One region of the Pedobacter sp. KH_004 genome, then DNA from elsewhere that is predicted to be linked to it. Evidence: riboswitches for the same ligand, from Rfam matches in the RefSeq annotation. Region 1 holds a riboswitch; each other region holds the start of a gene.

The links. Region 1 has a riboswitch for S-adenosylmethionine ahead of AC3ITD_RS07030 (O-acetylhomoserine aminocarboxypropyltransferase/cysteine synthase family protein). Riboswitches for the same ligand answer to the same signal wherever they lie in the genome.
Region 2: another riboswitch for S-adenosylmethionine. It lies ahead of AC3ITD_RS08175 (SusC/RagA family TonB-linked outer membrane protein); the one in region 1 lies ahead of AC3ITD_RS07030 (O-acetylhomoserine aminocarboxypropyltransferase/cysteine synthase family protein).
Region 3: another riboswitch for S-adenosylmethionine. It lies ahead of metH (methionine synthase); the one in region 1 lies ahead of AC3ITD_RS07030 (O-acetylhomoserine aminocarboxypropyltransferase/cysteine synthase family protein).

Annotation. Positions count from the first base shown of each region.
Region 1 covers NZ_CM174519.1:1,673,047-1,677,945, reverse strand. Annotated here, with positions in the region: gene AC3ITD_RS07035 (hypothetical protein) at 118-1,125, opposite strand; SAM riboswitch class I at 1,318-1,428, shown strand; gene AC3ITD_RS07030 (O-acetylhomoserine aminocarboxypropyltransferase/cysteine synthase family protein) at 1,721-3,052, shown strand; gene AC3ITD_RS07025 (homoserine O-acetyltransferase family protein) at 3,113-4,195, shown strand; gene AC3ITD_RS07020 (homoserine dehydrogenase) at 4,407-4,899, shown strand, end outside.
Region 2 covers NZ_CM174519.1:1,906,522-1,911,420, forward strand. Annotated here, with positions in the region: gene AC3ITD_RS08170 (peroxiredoxin family protein) at 1-1,016, opposite strand, end outside; SAM riboswitch class I at 1,109-1,209, shown strand; gene AC3ITD_RS08175 (SusC/RagA family TonB-linked outer membrane protein) at 1,550-4,723, shown strand; gene AC3ITD_RS08180 (SusD/RagB family nutrient-binding outer membrane lipoprotein) at 4,734-4,899, shown strand, end outside.
Region 3 covers NZ_CM174519.1:5,203,585-5,208,483, reverse strand. Annotated here, with positions in the region: gene metH (methionine synthase) at 1-2,803, opposite strand, end outside; SAM riboswitch class I at 2,939-3,042, opposite strand; gene AC3ITD_RS22450 (Bax inhibitor-1/YccA family protein) at 3,332-4,075, opposite strand; gene AC3ITD_RS22445 (hypothetical protein) at 4,115-4,681, opposite strand; gene murQ (N-acetylmuramic acid 6-phosphate etherase) at 4,777-4,899, opposite strand, start outside.

The DNA.
Region 1 (4,899 bases):
TCCTAGCCGGCGGCTGGCAGGCGGTTTTAGCGTTACGCTTCATTTTCCCCATAGCGGCTACAGCAAAAAGCGGGATTGCAAATTCTTAAGAATCACAATCCCGCTCATATTCAAAATCTATTTAGGATTACAAATCGTTACCAATTTCGTAGAATAATTTGGCTCTAATGGCTCGTTTGTTTGGGCCAACCGCTGGGAACCAGTATTTGCAGGACAAGCAATATCGCCGGCAGCATCATAAACAATTTTGTTTCCATTCGCCAACAACTCCTTCGGCACATAAACCTGAACTTTAGTAACCGAATAACCAGATGGAAAATAACGAACGTAATAACCGTCAGGATGTTTTGTCCAAATGCCACTTGGTACATCGGCCCTTGTTGGCGCCATACCTGCAATAATGGCGTATTTTTCCATATCGGCATAGGTATAGTTGCCAGAAGAAACCAACTGACGGATATTGTTTTCAGCCTCGAAAACAGCTTTAATCCCTGAGGGAAGCTGATCTTTAGCTTTTTCCATAACATCGAAAGGTAAAATACCTAAGGCGCCGCCTTCCAGTTGGGTCAATTGTTTCGGCGTTAAAAGTTTTAATGCTGTTAGCTTTACTGTTCCTGCATAATCTGCAAATTTTGTTCTGGCAATAATCGTCCAAAGCAAAATTTGAATATCATGCTGTTCCACCTCTGGATGTTTCTCGGCGCTCTTTAAAATTGAAACCACAATCTCTTCTTTCGGACCCAAAACAGGAGCAAACATATAGCCATCCCCTTTCGAAGGTGCAAAAGTTCCAGCTTTTAAACAGTAGCTCTTATTGGTCATTTCATAAAACCCTTCACATAATACGAAACCGCCATCAGGGTTTTTAGGCAATAAATATAGCGGCTGAAATTTAGCCTTGGCATTAAAATCAGGCATTTTTTCACCCGCTCTGTTTACATCTTCAAATGCTGTAGTAATAGCAGCGGGTTGCTTTAAAAATTTATCAACACCAAGAGCTTTAGCACCTTGAGACGTTCCAACTTTTAATAGTTTGTCTTTTAATCCCCCAAATTGTGCCTGAGCTGTTAATCCTGATATTGCAATTAGCAGTACTAAGGAAATAGATTTTATTTTTTTCATCATGATTAGATAGGTATCACAAAAATAAAATTTTTAAGGTTAAGTTTATTTTATGATTTCAATTTAAAATTACGTGTATGATTCACAAGTACTTAACAAATTATCAGAATTTAATTTTGTTGTTTCGAAATTAAATTAGATATTTGAAATATTATTTGGTTAACAACTGAATAAAAGTCAATCTTTAATCGGATTGATTTATAAAGAAGTGGCGAGAGACTGGCTCCGTGACCCACTGGCAACCCTCAGAAAGAGAAGGTGCCAATTCCTGACCAAGTAACATGGTGTTATTTGGAGATATAAATTATAACTGATGAAAATACTAAATCTTCAATCGCAAGGCGAACCTAAGCTAAACCTCAATCAGGTAGAGAACTCTTCTATTTCATTGATTTGTTGTGATATGCGGGCGACTACTTGTATGTGCTGTTGCATACAGTAATTTAAAAAATCTTCCTCCTTTGTTTCTTTTTCAAATTGGAAGGTCCCGATAGATCGGGATACGCCCTAGAAAATTATCTTGATTTATGGTGATAAATTTTATAACCATAAGCTTGAAATCAATCTTCAACATTCATTTAATCAATCATTTAGAATTATGTCAACTTCATATAAATTTGAAACACTACAGTTACACGCTGGCCAGGAAATAGACCCAACTACAGGATCAAGAGCAGTTCCAATTTATCAAACTACGTCTTATGGATTTAAAAATGCCGAACATGGCGCTAATCTTTTCGCCTTAAAAGAATTTGGCAACATTTATACGCGTTTGATGAACCCAACGACTGATGTTTTTGAAAAAAGAATTGCGGCGTTGGAAGGCGGCGTTGCAGCGTTAGCCACAGCATCTGGTCAGGCGGCGCAGTTTATTGCATTGCATAATATTTTAGAAGCGGGAGATAGCATTGTTTCCTCAACACATATTTACGGAGGAACTTACAATCAATTTAAGGTGGCTTTCAAACGCCTGGGCATACATGTAGATTTTGCAAATCCAGATGTGCCTGAAGAATTTGAGCAAAAGATAACAGAGAAAACAAAAGCGATCTACTTAGAAACCATTGGAAATCCGGCTTTCAGCATTCCTGATTTTGAGAAGATTGCAGCAATTGCGAAGAAATACGATCTTCCTTTCATCGTGGACAATACTTTTGGTGCTGGAGGTTATTTATTTAAACCTTTGGAACATGGCGCTAATATCGTGGTAGAATCTGCAACAAAATGGATTGGCGGACATGGAACCAGCATTGGAGGCGTAATTGTTGATGGTGGAAATTATAATTGGGGCAACGGAAAATTCCCGCAGTTCACCGAACCATCCGAAGGCTATCATGGATTGGTTTTTAATGATGTTTTTGGCATCGGCGGCCCATTTGGTAACATTCAATTCATCATTCGTGCTCGGGTTGAGGGTTTAAGAGATTTGGGTCCCGCCCTTTCGCCTTTCAATTCATTCCTTTTATTGCAAGGTTTGGAAACGTTATCTCTTCGTGTACAACGCCATGTAGATAATGCCTTGGAGTTGGCCACCTGGTTAGAAAATCATCCGCTTGTTAAAGAAGTTCATTATCCAGGTTTAGCGAGCAGCAAATACAATAATCTGGCAAAAAAATATTTGAGCAATGGTTTCGGTGGTGTTTTATCTTTCGAGTTAAATGGCACCAAGGAAAACGCAACTCAAGTTATAGATCAGCTAAAACTGGTTTCTCACTTGGCAAATGTTGGCGATGCTAAAACGCTGATTATTCAGCCTTCGGCAACCACACATCAACAACTAAGTGAAACAGAACAATTAGCTGCAGGTGTAAAACCAAATGCGTTGAGGGTTTCAGTTGGTATTGAGCATATCGATGACATTAAAGCAGATTTTGAGCAGGCTTTTGCTACTATCAGCGCTCACGCAACTACTGAAAGTTTACAAGCCTAATACTATCCATCCCTTAAAAGGGTTGCAACAAAACATGTTTAAAAATTTACAGTCAATAATATGACCGATAGAAGTTCAAAGACCTCTTCAGAGGTTGGGGTTTATAGTTATCCCAAACAGTTTAAGTTAGAAAGCGGCAAGAAAATTCGAAACCTGCAAATCGCTTATCAAACTTATGGAAAATTAAATACAAAAAAAGACAATGTAATTTGGGTTTGCCATGCTTTAACTGCAAATGCCGATGTTTTTGAGTGGTGGGAAGGTTTGTTTGGGCAAAACGCTTTGTTTAATCCGGAAGAACATTATATTATTTGTGCGAACGTTTTGGGTTCGAACTACGGAACAACCAATCCTTTAAGTACCAATCCTGTAAACGGCTTACCTTATTATCTATCATTCCCACAATTTACTATCCGCGATTTTGTATCTGCTCACCAACTATTGGCCGATCATTTAGGAATTGGAAACATCAAATTATTAATTGGCGGTTCATTAGGTGGTCAGCAGGCAGTAGAATGGGGAATAATTGAGGCAAACAGAATTGAGAATCTTATTTTGGTTGCTACGAATGCAGTTCACTCTCCGTGGGGAATTGCTTTTAATGAAAGTCAGCGTTTGGCGATTACCACCGATAGAACTTTTTACGCCAACCAGCCAGATGGCGGTAGTAAGGGACTTAAAACCGCTCGCAGTATAGCGCTTCTAAGCTACAGAACTTACCATGCCTATGGCAATACGCAAGTAGAAAGCGTAAACGATAAAACGGATAATTTTAGGGCTTCATCATACCAAAATTATCAGGGAGAGAAATTGATAAACCGCTTCAATGCTTATAGTTATTATTATTTAACTAAAGCAATGGATAGCCATAACGTCGGTCGCAACCGTAAATCAATTGCCGAGGCTTTGAAGCTAATTAAAGCAAATACGCTAGTTATAGGAATTGAAAATGACTTCCTGTTTCCAATTTCAGAGCAGAAATTTTTAGCTGATCATATTAACGATGCGGAATTTGCCTCCATTCATTCTGAATATGGTCATGATGGTTTCTTGATTGAAACAAATGCATTAACAAACATCATCGGGAATTTCATTAAAGAGAGCAGAAACAAAAAGATTATCAAACTGCAGCATACTGCTTGACCAGGCAGAAGGTTAAACGGTGGAAGGTTTGAGGCAAAACCCGAGCTTAAAACTTAAAAACAATTAATCAGCCACGAAGAACTACGGCACCTAATTTAGTGTAATCCGCGTTTCCCTGGCAAATAGAAAATAACAAAAACAAATGGTAGCGAAAGCCTTTTTGAGCATCAACTCTTGATACTTTTTCCGCTACTTGATACGATAAAACACCATGAGCAAAAATTTAAAAATCGGATTATTTGGTTTCGGAGTTGTAGGACAAGGTTTATTGGACATCATCCAAAGCCAGAACCTTAACCTTGAAATCATTAAAATAGCGATTAAAGACCCAAGAAAGAAACGTACCCTCAATAAAGATCTATTTACAACGAATAAAAATGAGATTCTCAATAATTCCGAAATCAATACGATTGTAGAGTTGATAAATGATGCTGATGCGGCTTACGAAATTGTAACTACGGCATTGAAGAATGGTAAAAACGTAGTTTCAGCAAATAAAAAGATGATTGCTACGCACTTGAAAGAGTTAGTAGATCTACAACAGCAACATGGCACATCGCTACTTTACGAAGGTGCAGTTTGTGGAAGTATTCCAATCATAAGAAACCTGGAAGAATACTATGATAATGAACTTTTTCATGCCCTGAGCGGAATTTTCAATGGTTCGTCGAATTATATTTTATCGAAAATTTTTAACGAAAATC
Region 2 (4,899 bases), 230 kb from region 1:
CGCTCATAATGAATGCCAATAACTTCAACGCCACGACTGCGATTTTCCTTGTACCATGGAGCGATGAATGCTGCCTCATCTACACAATTAGGGCACCAGGTTCCGGTAATCGTCAGGATCACAACTTTATTTTTAAATTTCTCATCCTTTAACGAGATCTTCTTTCCATTAACATCCGGAAGCGAAAAGTCGAGCGTTTTATACCCTTCTTTTAAAAAAGTTAATTTGGTCGCATCCGGGAGAGCCGCATTTTGATTTTGAGTTCCGGTGAAGGGCGTATTCCCCCTTGCACTCACTACTTCTCCCACAATTTTACCGTCTTTTGAAAATGTGCCTTTGTAGTAAGCAGGACTCGAACCGATGAAACCGGAAAGGTAAAAATGGTTTCCTTCAACACTGCCTTCAAGATAGCGGGAATCGCCGGTAATGCGGAGAAATGTACCTGTAATTTTATTTCCGGCCTGCTTAAAAAGTCCTACCGCATTTTCACTTTTGCCATTCTGTGACTGAAAAACAATATCGTATTTTCCAGAAAAATCTGCATCTGGTGCCTGACCACTGGTTGCAAAACGATATTGCTTTGCTTTACTGGCATACACGGGCAGTGGTTTTCCAGATCCATCCTGTCTCTTCAATACGCCGACAAGTGAATCTTTCTGGATTTTAAAAGCAAGAACATTGTCGAACTGATCCAGGTTAATCAACAATGAATCTCCTTTCCTTTTTACAACTCCCCCGTCGAAGCGCTCATCGGCATTTAAAAAGCTGAGAAAGGGTTGATCACCGTTTCTATTTTTAATTTCAAAATTAAATGGTACTTCAACACCGGGTTTGAGATTAAAGACACCTCTCCAGATTCCATCTGCCTGAAAAGATTTCGGAGATCCGACACTATTGCTTTTGATTTCATTTTTTGATTGCGCTGATGTATTCTGTAGGAAAAGTCCCGCTACAACTATTAAAATATATTTTATTTTCATGGGATGTTGATCAATTAACAGCGCAAATGTAGGCATGATTAGCCTTAAGAAAAAAATATTTCAACAAAATCTATAGAATTACTAGACAATATGATTTTTCTATTATCTTTGCGCCAGTTATTTTAAAATACTTATCAAGAAAGGTGGAGGGAATGGCCCTGTGAAACCTTAGCAACCAGCCTTAGGTATGGTGCTAATTCCATCCCGGAAAGTCTGGGATAGTTAAGTCAGTTGAAGGCCAAATCATTGTTGATGAATATGAGAGCACTCCTGATTTATAGGAGTGCTTTTTTTATAAGCGGATTGCTACAATTGATAAGTGTTGATCTATCAGAAAAATAAATTAAATGGAAAAAACTAACGAGCAAAAATCAATTTACGCATTCATTTCAAACCTAAATAAAAGAGACCGAATGCGAACGGGTATTTGTATAGACTAAAGTCAGCAAATACCACAAAAACTTAAATTTTCATTATCAGTGTGTTAAAAATTCGTCAAAAGCGGAGTGGAAGAGCTTTGCCTAAATTTCGCGACATCATCCCTTAATTAATCATCAACAATATCTATTATGTTCAACAAGATTAAGCTTCCGGCAATATTATTTCTGCTATTGCTTTCCCCATTCGTACGTGCACAAAACATCTCCATATCAGGCACGGTTAAAAGTTCATCAGGAGAAACTCTGCCCGGTGTTTCCATTTTTGTAAAAGGTACCAAACAGGCAGTAACAAGTAATGGTGCCGGCAGTTTTACCATTACGGTAACTGGCAAAAGCACATTGGTATTTTCTTATATCGGCTTCGCCACTAAAGAAGTGGAAGTATCTGGCGATACACAGGTGCTCAACGTAGTTTTAAATGATGCGGATAATGCTTTGGATGAAGTTGTGGTTACCGCTCTGGGTATCTCGAGACAAAAAAAATCGCTCGGTTATGCCGTACAGGAGCTCAAAGGTGAGAGCTTGACTGAAGCGAGGGAAAGCAACCTGGTAAATGCGCTGGCGGGTAAGGTTGCCGGCGTGAGGGTGACCAATAGCCAGGGCGATATGGGTTCTTCCCGCATAGTGATTAGAGGAGAGACTTCTATTTCTGGCAATAACCAACCACTTTTTGTAGTGGATGGTATACCCGTGGATAATTCGCAGCTCAATTCCGCTGGCGCGAGAGATTACGCAAATACAATTTCCGATATCAATCCAAATGATATAGAATCGATCAGTGTGCTTAAAGGCCCTAACGCAGCGGCTTTGTACGGCTCAAGGGCAGCGGCCGGAGTAGTTATTATCAAAACAAAATCCGGAAAATCGAAAAAGGGTTTGGGGGTCAGTTTTAACTCCAATGGGGTTATTGAAAGTTTACTTACACTGCCAAAGTACCAGGATGTTTTTGGTCAGGGATCAGAAGGCAAGTTTAGCTATGTAGATGGCAAGGGTGCCGGAACGAATGACGGTGTTGATGAAAGCTGGGGCCCGAGAATGGATGGCAGGCTGATTCCCCAGTTTTTTTCAAAAGGAGTAGCCGTTCCATTTGTAGCCAATCCAGATAATGTTCGTGATTTTTTTGAAACTGGTTATTCTCTTTCCAATGGCATTGCCGTTGAAGATGCAGGAGAGAAATTTGATTACCGATTATCCTACAACAATCTAAAACAGGTTGGTGTGGTGCCTAACTCCGGGCAGGATAAAAATTCGTTTGCTCTGAACACCACCCTACGGATTACGCCAAAGCTAACTCTAACAGCAAATGCAAATTACAGTAAACTTGGTTCTGACAACTTACCAGGAACAGGCGGTTCCAGGTCGACCAGTACCATGCTTCAGTTTACCTGGTTTGGCAGACAGGTAGACATTAATCAATTGAAAAACTACCGGGATGAAAACGGAAACACTTTCAACTGGAACAACAGTTACTACAGTAATCCGTACTGGGTGGCCTATGAAAATACAGTATCCCAAAACCGGAACAGGATTATCGGAAACATTGGCCTGAATTATAAAATTACTGACGGTCTTAACTTTAACTTCCGTTCGGGAACAGACTATTATAATGATCGTCGTAAGATCAAGATTGCATATGGTACCAATGGAACTCCCTTTGGCTCCTATACCGAAAGTGCTTTTACCGTGAACGAAAGCAATACCGATGCAACCTTGAACTACACTAAACAGCTTAATGATGATTTCAGCGTGGAAGCTTTGTTGGGAACGAATATACGTTCGAGATATATCGAACAAAATGATCAGAGTGCACCGAGGCTTGCTGTCGCTGGCTTATACACTTTGAACAATTCCAGAGATCCGCTTACCTCTTCAAATAATTATAGTAAATTGAAATCCTACAGTGGTTATGCATCGGCGCAAATTGGATTTAGGAATTACCTTTTTGCAAATGTAACGGCCCGTAACGACTGGTCATCAACATTGCCGGCCCAGAACAGATCTTATTTTTACCCTTCCTTTAATGGAAGCCTTGTGCTGACAGAGGCTTTTGATATCAAGAGCGAGGTGCTCGATTATGCTAAAATCCGTGGAGGTTGGTCAAAAGTAGGTAAGGATGCCGATCCATATCGCCTGATTAACACTTATTCTTTCAGTGCCCCTTTTGGGAGCAATCCTCAACTCAGCCCTTCGGCCACAGATTTGAATCCTGATCTGAAACCTGAAACCACTACCTCATCTGAATTAGGAGCAGAAGCTGTGTTGTTCAACAAGCGCCTTCGTTTTGATGTAAGTTTATACAATACCAATAGCTACGACCAGATTTTAAGTGTGGATGTTAGTCAAAGTACCGGATTTAGGTCCAAATTATTAAATGCAGGAAAAATCAACAATAAAGGCGTGGAAGTACAATTGGGGGTTACTCCTATCAGAAAGCAGCTGACCTGGGATATTGATGTGAATTATGCAGCGAACAGAAGTAAGGTTATCGAGCTAGATCAAGCTGGGCTGTTGCAAAACTATGTCGTGGCAACAAACTCTGCTCAAGTCATCGCAGCTGTCGGCCAACCTTATGGAACGCTTTTCGGTAACGCTTTTTTAAGAGATGGCAGTGGAAATATCATTGTCAATGCAACAGGAGCTCCACAGACTGATCCTACCAAAAGGGTTCTGGGTAAATATACACCAGATTGGATAGGCGGCATATCCAATACCTTCACCTATAAGGGTATTAGTTTGGGCGTGTTGATTGATGCCAGCTTTGGCGGCTCAATTTACAACGGCACCTATGCAACAGGAACCTATACAGGTGTGCTGGCCTCTACCCTGCCAGGCAGAGCAGCAGAATTTGGCGGAATTTCCTATTATTATCCGGGAAATGTGAAAGCAAATGGAACGGTAAGACTGGCTGATGGTGCTACGGCGCCTGCCGGTGTAACGGTTTACGATGACGGAATGATTTTCGATGGGGTAACGGCTGATGGGAAACGCAATGAGAAAATACTTTCTGCACAAACCTATTACAAGTCGTTTCGCACCATTGATGAGGCCAATATATTTGATGCCTCTTACGTCAAACTCCGCGAAATTAAACTAAGTTATAACCTACCCTCGAAATGGATACGTCCGTTAAGTCTGCAAGGCGTATCGGTATCACTAGTAGGTAGAAACCTGGCGATACTGCACCGCAATGTAGCCGATATCGATCCGGAGGTAGCCTTTAACACTGGTAATGGCCAGGGGCTTGAGAGCCTTTCCAACCCAACAACCCGCAGCTATGGCATTAACTTGAATATTAAATTTTAATCCTATCCACATGAAAAATAAATTCCTATATATCACTGCTTTCGTTTCAATTTTAGCGGCCTCCTGCGGCAAGGAACTCGACGAAGTAAACATCAATCCGAACGCTACTGAAAATGCACAGCCTGATTATCTGCTTACTGCTGCGATAAAAAACACAGCCGATGCCTATTGGGGAA
Region 3 (4,899 bases), 1.9 Mb from region 1:
GATAATGATCAAAAACTCTGGTTCCGGTAAATTCAGGAACTGGTAAATTTTGATCGAAATCTATCTTAAATTTATTTTTCCGTGCCTCTTCAATGGTTTTGAAACGCTTGTCAGAACGCTTGTTCAAATGCGCTTCCCTGGCTTTTTCATACTCTGCTTTTATGCCTGCAACGTAGTCGGCTTTTGTTTCAGGATTCATCAGCGTACTGCAAACGGTAACACTTCGCGATGCATCTAAAACATGGATAGCCGGACCAGAATAATTCGGGGCAACTTTTACAGCAGCATGAATCCTTGACGTGGTCGCTCCACCTATAATTAATGGAATGGTAAAGCCTTCTCGTTCCATTTCTTTGGCAAAGTGGACCATTTCATCAAGTGATGGCGTAATTAAGCCACTTAAGCCAATAATATCAGCATTTATTTCTCTAGCTTTTTTGATGATCTCCTGAGCAGGAACCATCACGCCCATATCTACAATTTCAAAGTTATTACAAGCCAAAACTACCCCCACAATGTTCTTCCCGATGTCGTGAACATCACCTTTAACAGTAGCCATCAATACCTTACCTGCCGAGGAATTCTGATCCTGATCTGGATTGTCTAATTTCTCCTGCTCGATAAACGGAAGCAAATAAGCCACGGCTTTTTTCATCACCCTAGCCGACTTTACCACCTGAGGCAAAAACATCTTTCCAGCACCAAATAAATCACCAACAATGTTCATTCCGTCCATCAAGGGTCCTTCAATTACTTGTATTGGGCGGGCATATTTTTGACGAGCCTCTTCAACATCATCGTCAAGATACTCTACAATTCCTTTTACCAGGGAGTGAGAAAGGCGTTCTTCAACGGATCCTTTCCTCCATTCTTCATCTTTTACAATTTCTTTCCCTTTTGATTTTACCGTATCAGCATATTCAACCAATCGCTCCGTAGCATCATCCCGTCGGTTCAAAAGTACATCTTCTACCCTTTCCAAAAGCTCGGGTGGAATTTCCTGATACACCTCAAGCATACCTGCATTTACAATCCCCATATCTAACCCGGCCTGAATGGCATGGTAAAGAAATGCAGAGTGCATCGCTTCGCGAACAACATTATTTCCTCTAAATGAAAAGGAAATATTTGATACACCCCCACTTACTTTTGCATGTGGTAGGTTTTCTTTGATCCAACGGGTCGCATTAATAAAATCGACCGCGTAGTTATTGTGTTCTTCTAAACCTGTGGCTACGGTAAGGATATTCGGATCGAAAATAATGTCTTCTGGAGGAAAACCGATTTCATGTACAAGAATATCGTAGCTTCGTTTACAAATCTCTTTTCTACGCTCGTAGTTATCGGCCTGGCCTTGTTCATCAAAAGCCATTACAACAACGGCAGCGCCATATTGCATAATTTTGCGGGCGCTTTCACGGAATTTATCTTCGCCTTCTTTAAGTGAAATAGAATTAACGATACCTTTCCCTTGCAAACACTTCAATCCATTTTCTATCACCGACCACTTAGAGGAATCGACCATGATAGGCAATTTGGCGATATCCGGTTCGGAGGCAATCAGATTCAAAAACTTCGTCATCGCAGCTTCAGAATCGAGCATGCCCTCATCCATGTTCACATCAATAATCTGCGCTCCACCTTCTACCTGTTGTAGGGCCACAGCTAAGGCCGCTTCGTAGTCGCCACCTAAAATTAACTTCGAGAATTTTGGAGATCCGGTGATGTTTGTCCTTTCGCCAACGTTTACAAAAATACTCTCTGGCGTTATCGTTACAGGCTCCAATCCACTCAATCGCATAAAAGGCTCAATGGTTGGCAATTTCCGTGGCGAAGCTTTTTTAGCATTCTTTGCAATGCAGCCAATATGATCAGGAGTGGTGCCGCAACAGCCACCCACAATATTTACAAATCCAGATTTAATAAAATCGTCGACCAGATGAGCCGTTTCGTGCGGTTGTTCATCATAAGCACCAAACTCATTCGGGAGGCCGGCATTTGGGTAAGCAGAAACATAACATCCCGCTTTTGTAGCCAGTTCTTCGATGTGCGGACGCATTTCTTTAGCCCCTAAAGCGCAGTTAAAACCAATACTCAAAGGTTTTGCATGCATCACCGAATTTAAGAAAGCTTCTGCTGTTTGACCGGAAAGCGTTCTTCCAGAAGCGTCGGTAATGGTTCCCGAAATCATAATTTCGAGCTTACGACCGATTACTTCCTCATATTTTTTGATGGCCACAATGGCCACTTTTGCGTTTAGTGTATCGAAGATGGTTTCGATGAGAAGCACATCAGAACCTCCATCTACCAAACCGCGAACCTGTTCATAATATGCCGCTTCAAGTTCGTCAAAATAAACCGCCCTAAAACCTGGGTCGTTTACATTTGGTGACATAGAAAGGGTTCTGTTGGTTGGCCCGATTGCGCCTGCAACAAAACATTTCCGATCAGGATTAGCAGCCATAAATTCAGTAGCAGCCTCTTTTGCCACCTTCGCACCTTCAAAGCTTAACTCATAAGAAAGATCTTCCATCTGGTAATCAGCCATAGAAATTCTTTGTGTACTGAAGGTATTGGTTTCAATAATATCCGCACCAGCGGCTAAATATTCAAGATGTATGGCTTTAATAATATCAGGCCGAGTGATGTTGAGCAAATCGTTATTGCCTTTTACATCACATGGATGATTTTTAAAACGTTCCCCTCTAAAATCCTCTTCAGTTAAAGTATAACGTTGAATCATGGTACCCATCGCACCATCAATTACCAAAATACGCTTTTCTAATTCTTCTCTTATGCTCATTCTGTAGTTAGATGTGAGATTGGAGATGTGAGCTATGAGAAATTCAGTCTTGCGTACCAAGTCTCAAATCTCACATCTATAATCTAAAATCTCAAAAAGCTTATTTAAAAAGTTGGTACGAGAATCGTAATCCTAAACTTATCTGTTTCTGCCAGTTGCAGAATAGAATTTAGCACCTTGTAGGTTACAGGTTGCTAAGACTTCGTTGGGTCTAATCCCTCCGTCTTTCTTAATAAGCGTACAAAAATGCAACAAAGCAACATCAATTCCAAAAATTATCGCTCCGCTACCAAATAAAATTACAAAGGCCATGCAAATTTGCACAGCCTTAAGAATATTGTTTTGTATGAGGGCTTTAAACAACCTCTCTTTTTATAAATCTTTTGTTGTAGTAGGTAATCAAATATCCCATCCAAAATGCACTAGGCAAACAACTAAAAAATACATGATCTGTAATATAAGTTACAGTAATTGCCTCAATTATGCCGCCAACTAAAATGAAAAACATGATTACCAAAAACTTGCTCATTATTTTCTACTTCCGAAAATACGTAGCAAGAAAAGGAAGATATTAATAAAATCAAGGTATAGCGATAAAGCTGCCATTATAGCTAATTTCTTTGTATCAGCAGATGGAATTGATTCTCCGCTTTCTTCAATTCCCATTCCAATTCTTTTAATTTTTTGAACATCGTATGCAGTAAGTGCTGTAAAAACAGCTATACCAACAAATGCCATAATTAAGCTAAACTGTTCGCTTTTGATAAACATGTTTGCAATACTGGCTATAAATAAACCGGCAACACCAACCATTAAAATTGGGCCAAACTTACTCAAATCTATATTTGTTGTATAGCCCATTACAGCCATTATACCAAAAATACCTGCGGCGGCAGCAAAACAAGTTATAATCGATGTGCCAGTGTAAATTAAGAGAATGAAACTCAAACTTACGCCCAGCAGCACAGAAAACAGCACAAACACACCTAACAAGGCGCCATAAGATAGTCTCGAAAAGCCAGCTCCCATTACTAAAACTAGCCCAAGTGGCGCAAACATGGCCACATAACCTAACGCAGTTCTTCTTCCAGTTTCAAAGTCTATTAAAGATCTTAATGCCGACTCCGTGTTTGAAATATAAAAAGCAGATAGAGTTGATAAAGCCAACGCTACAAACATCCACAGGAATACGTTTGCAAAAAACTTTTTCGATACAGAGTTTTCCTGTACAAAGACACTATCGGTTTGATAATTATAATTTTGTTGTTCCATTTTAATTTTGCGTATTTAAATAATTTTAAAAATAACAATTTAGTTTAATCTTTTTGTCAGCAGTTCTTCAACTTTTTTAAAGAACTGTAGCGGTTTAAGTGTACGCCAAGGCAGATTATCAAAAGCTCCTCCGAAATTGATATAGTAATCTATATTATTGTCTTTAAATTCGGAAATAACGTGTTCTTGAAAATTCACACCAACAATCCATCCATCTTCCACTTCCTGAAACCACTCTTCATAATAGCTATCATCAGATGCGTGAAAATTTAAAACGTTCTCGCCAATAAGAATAAATTTGGTAATGCCTTCGTCCATCATCAATTCTAAAATATCACGCTTAAGTAACATGATATCATTATTGATCGCATCATTCCATTCGCCGATAAATTCGATAATGGCATAACTGCGATCATAATCGGCATACAAAACCTTCATGTAAAGGGTGTTCGATCCAAATTCGTCCCACTGCGGATGCAGCAAGAAATTATAAATCTGCTTGTCGAAATAAATTTCCGAATACTCGGTATTGAAAAATGGCGAGCGCTCATCTTCTGCCGAAACATAATCATCTCTCCACTGGTAATAAGGCTCGATTTCGTGCATTTTAATATCTAATTTTTTTGAGTGAGTGAACTTTGAATGACTGAATCTAGCGGCGATGCTAACTCTATCATTCACTCATTATATCATTCATTCATTTACTGTGGTTGTCGTTGTCCCGCCTCTACCGCTTTACGTACGCTTCCATATTTTGCAAGTAAATCTGCCGCTTCATCATAGCCTATGCTTAATTCATCGGCCACCATCTGCGTTCCGCGATC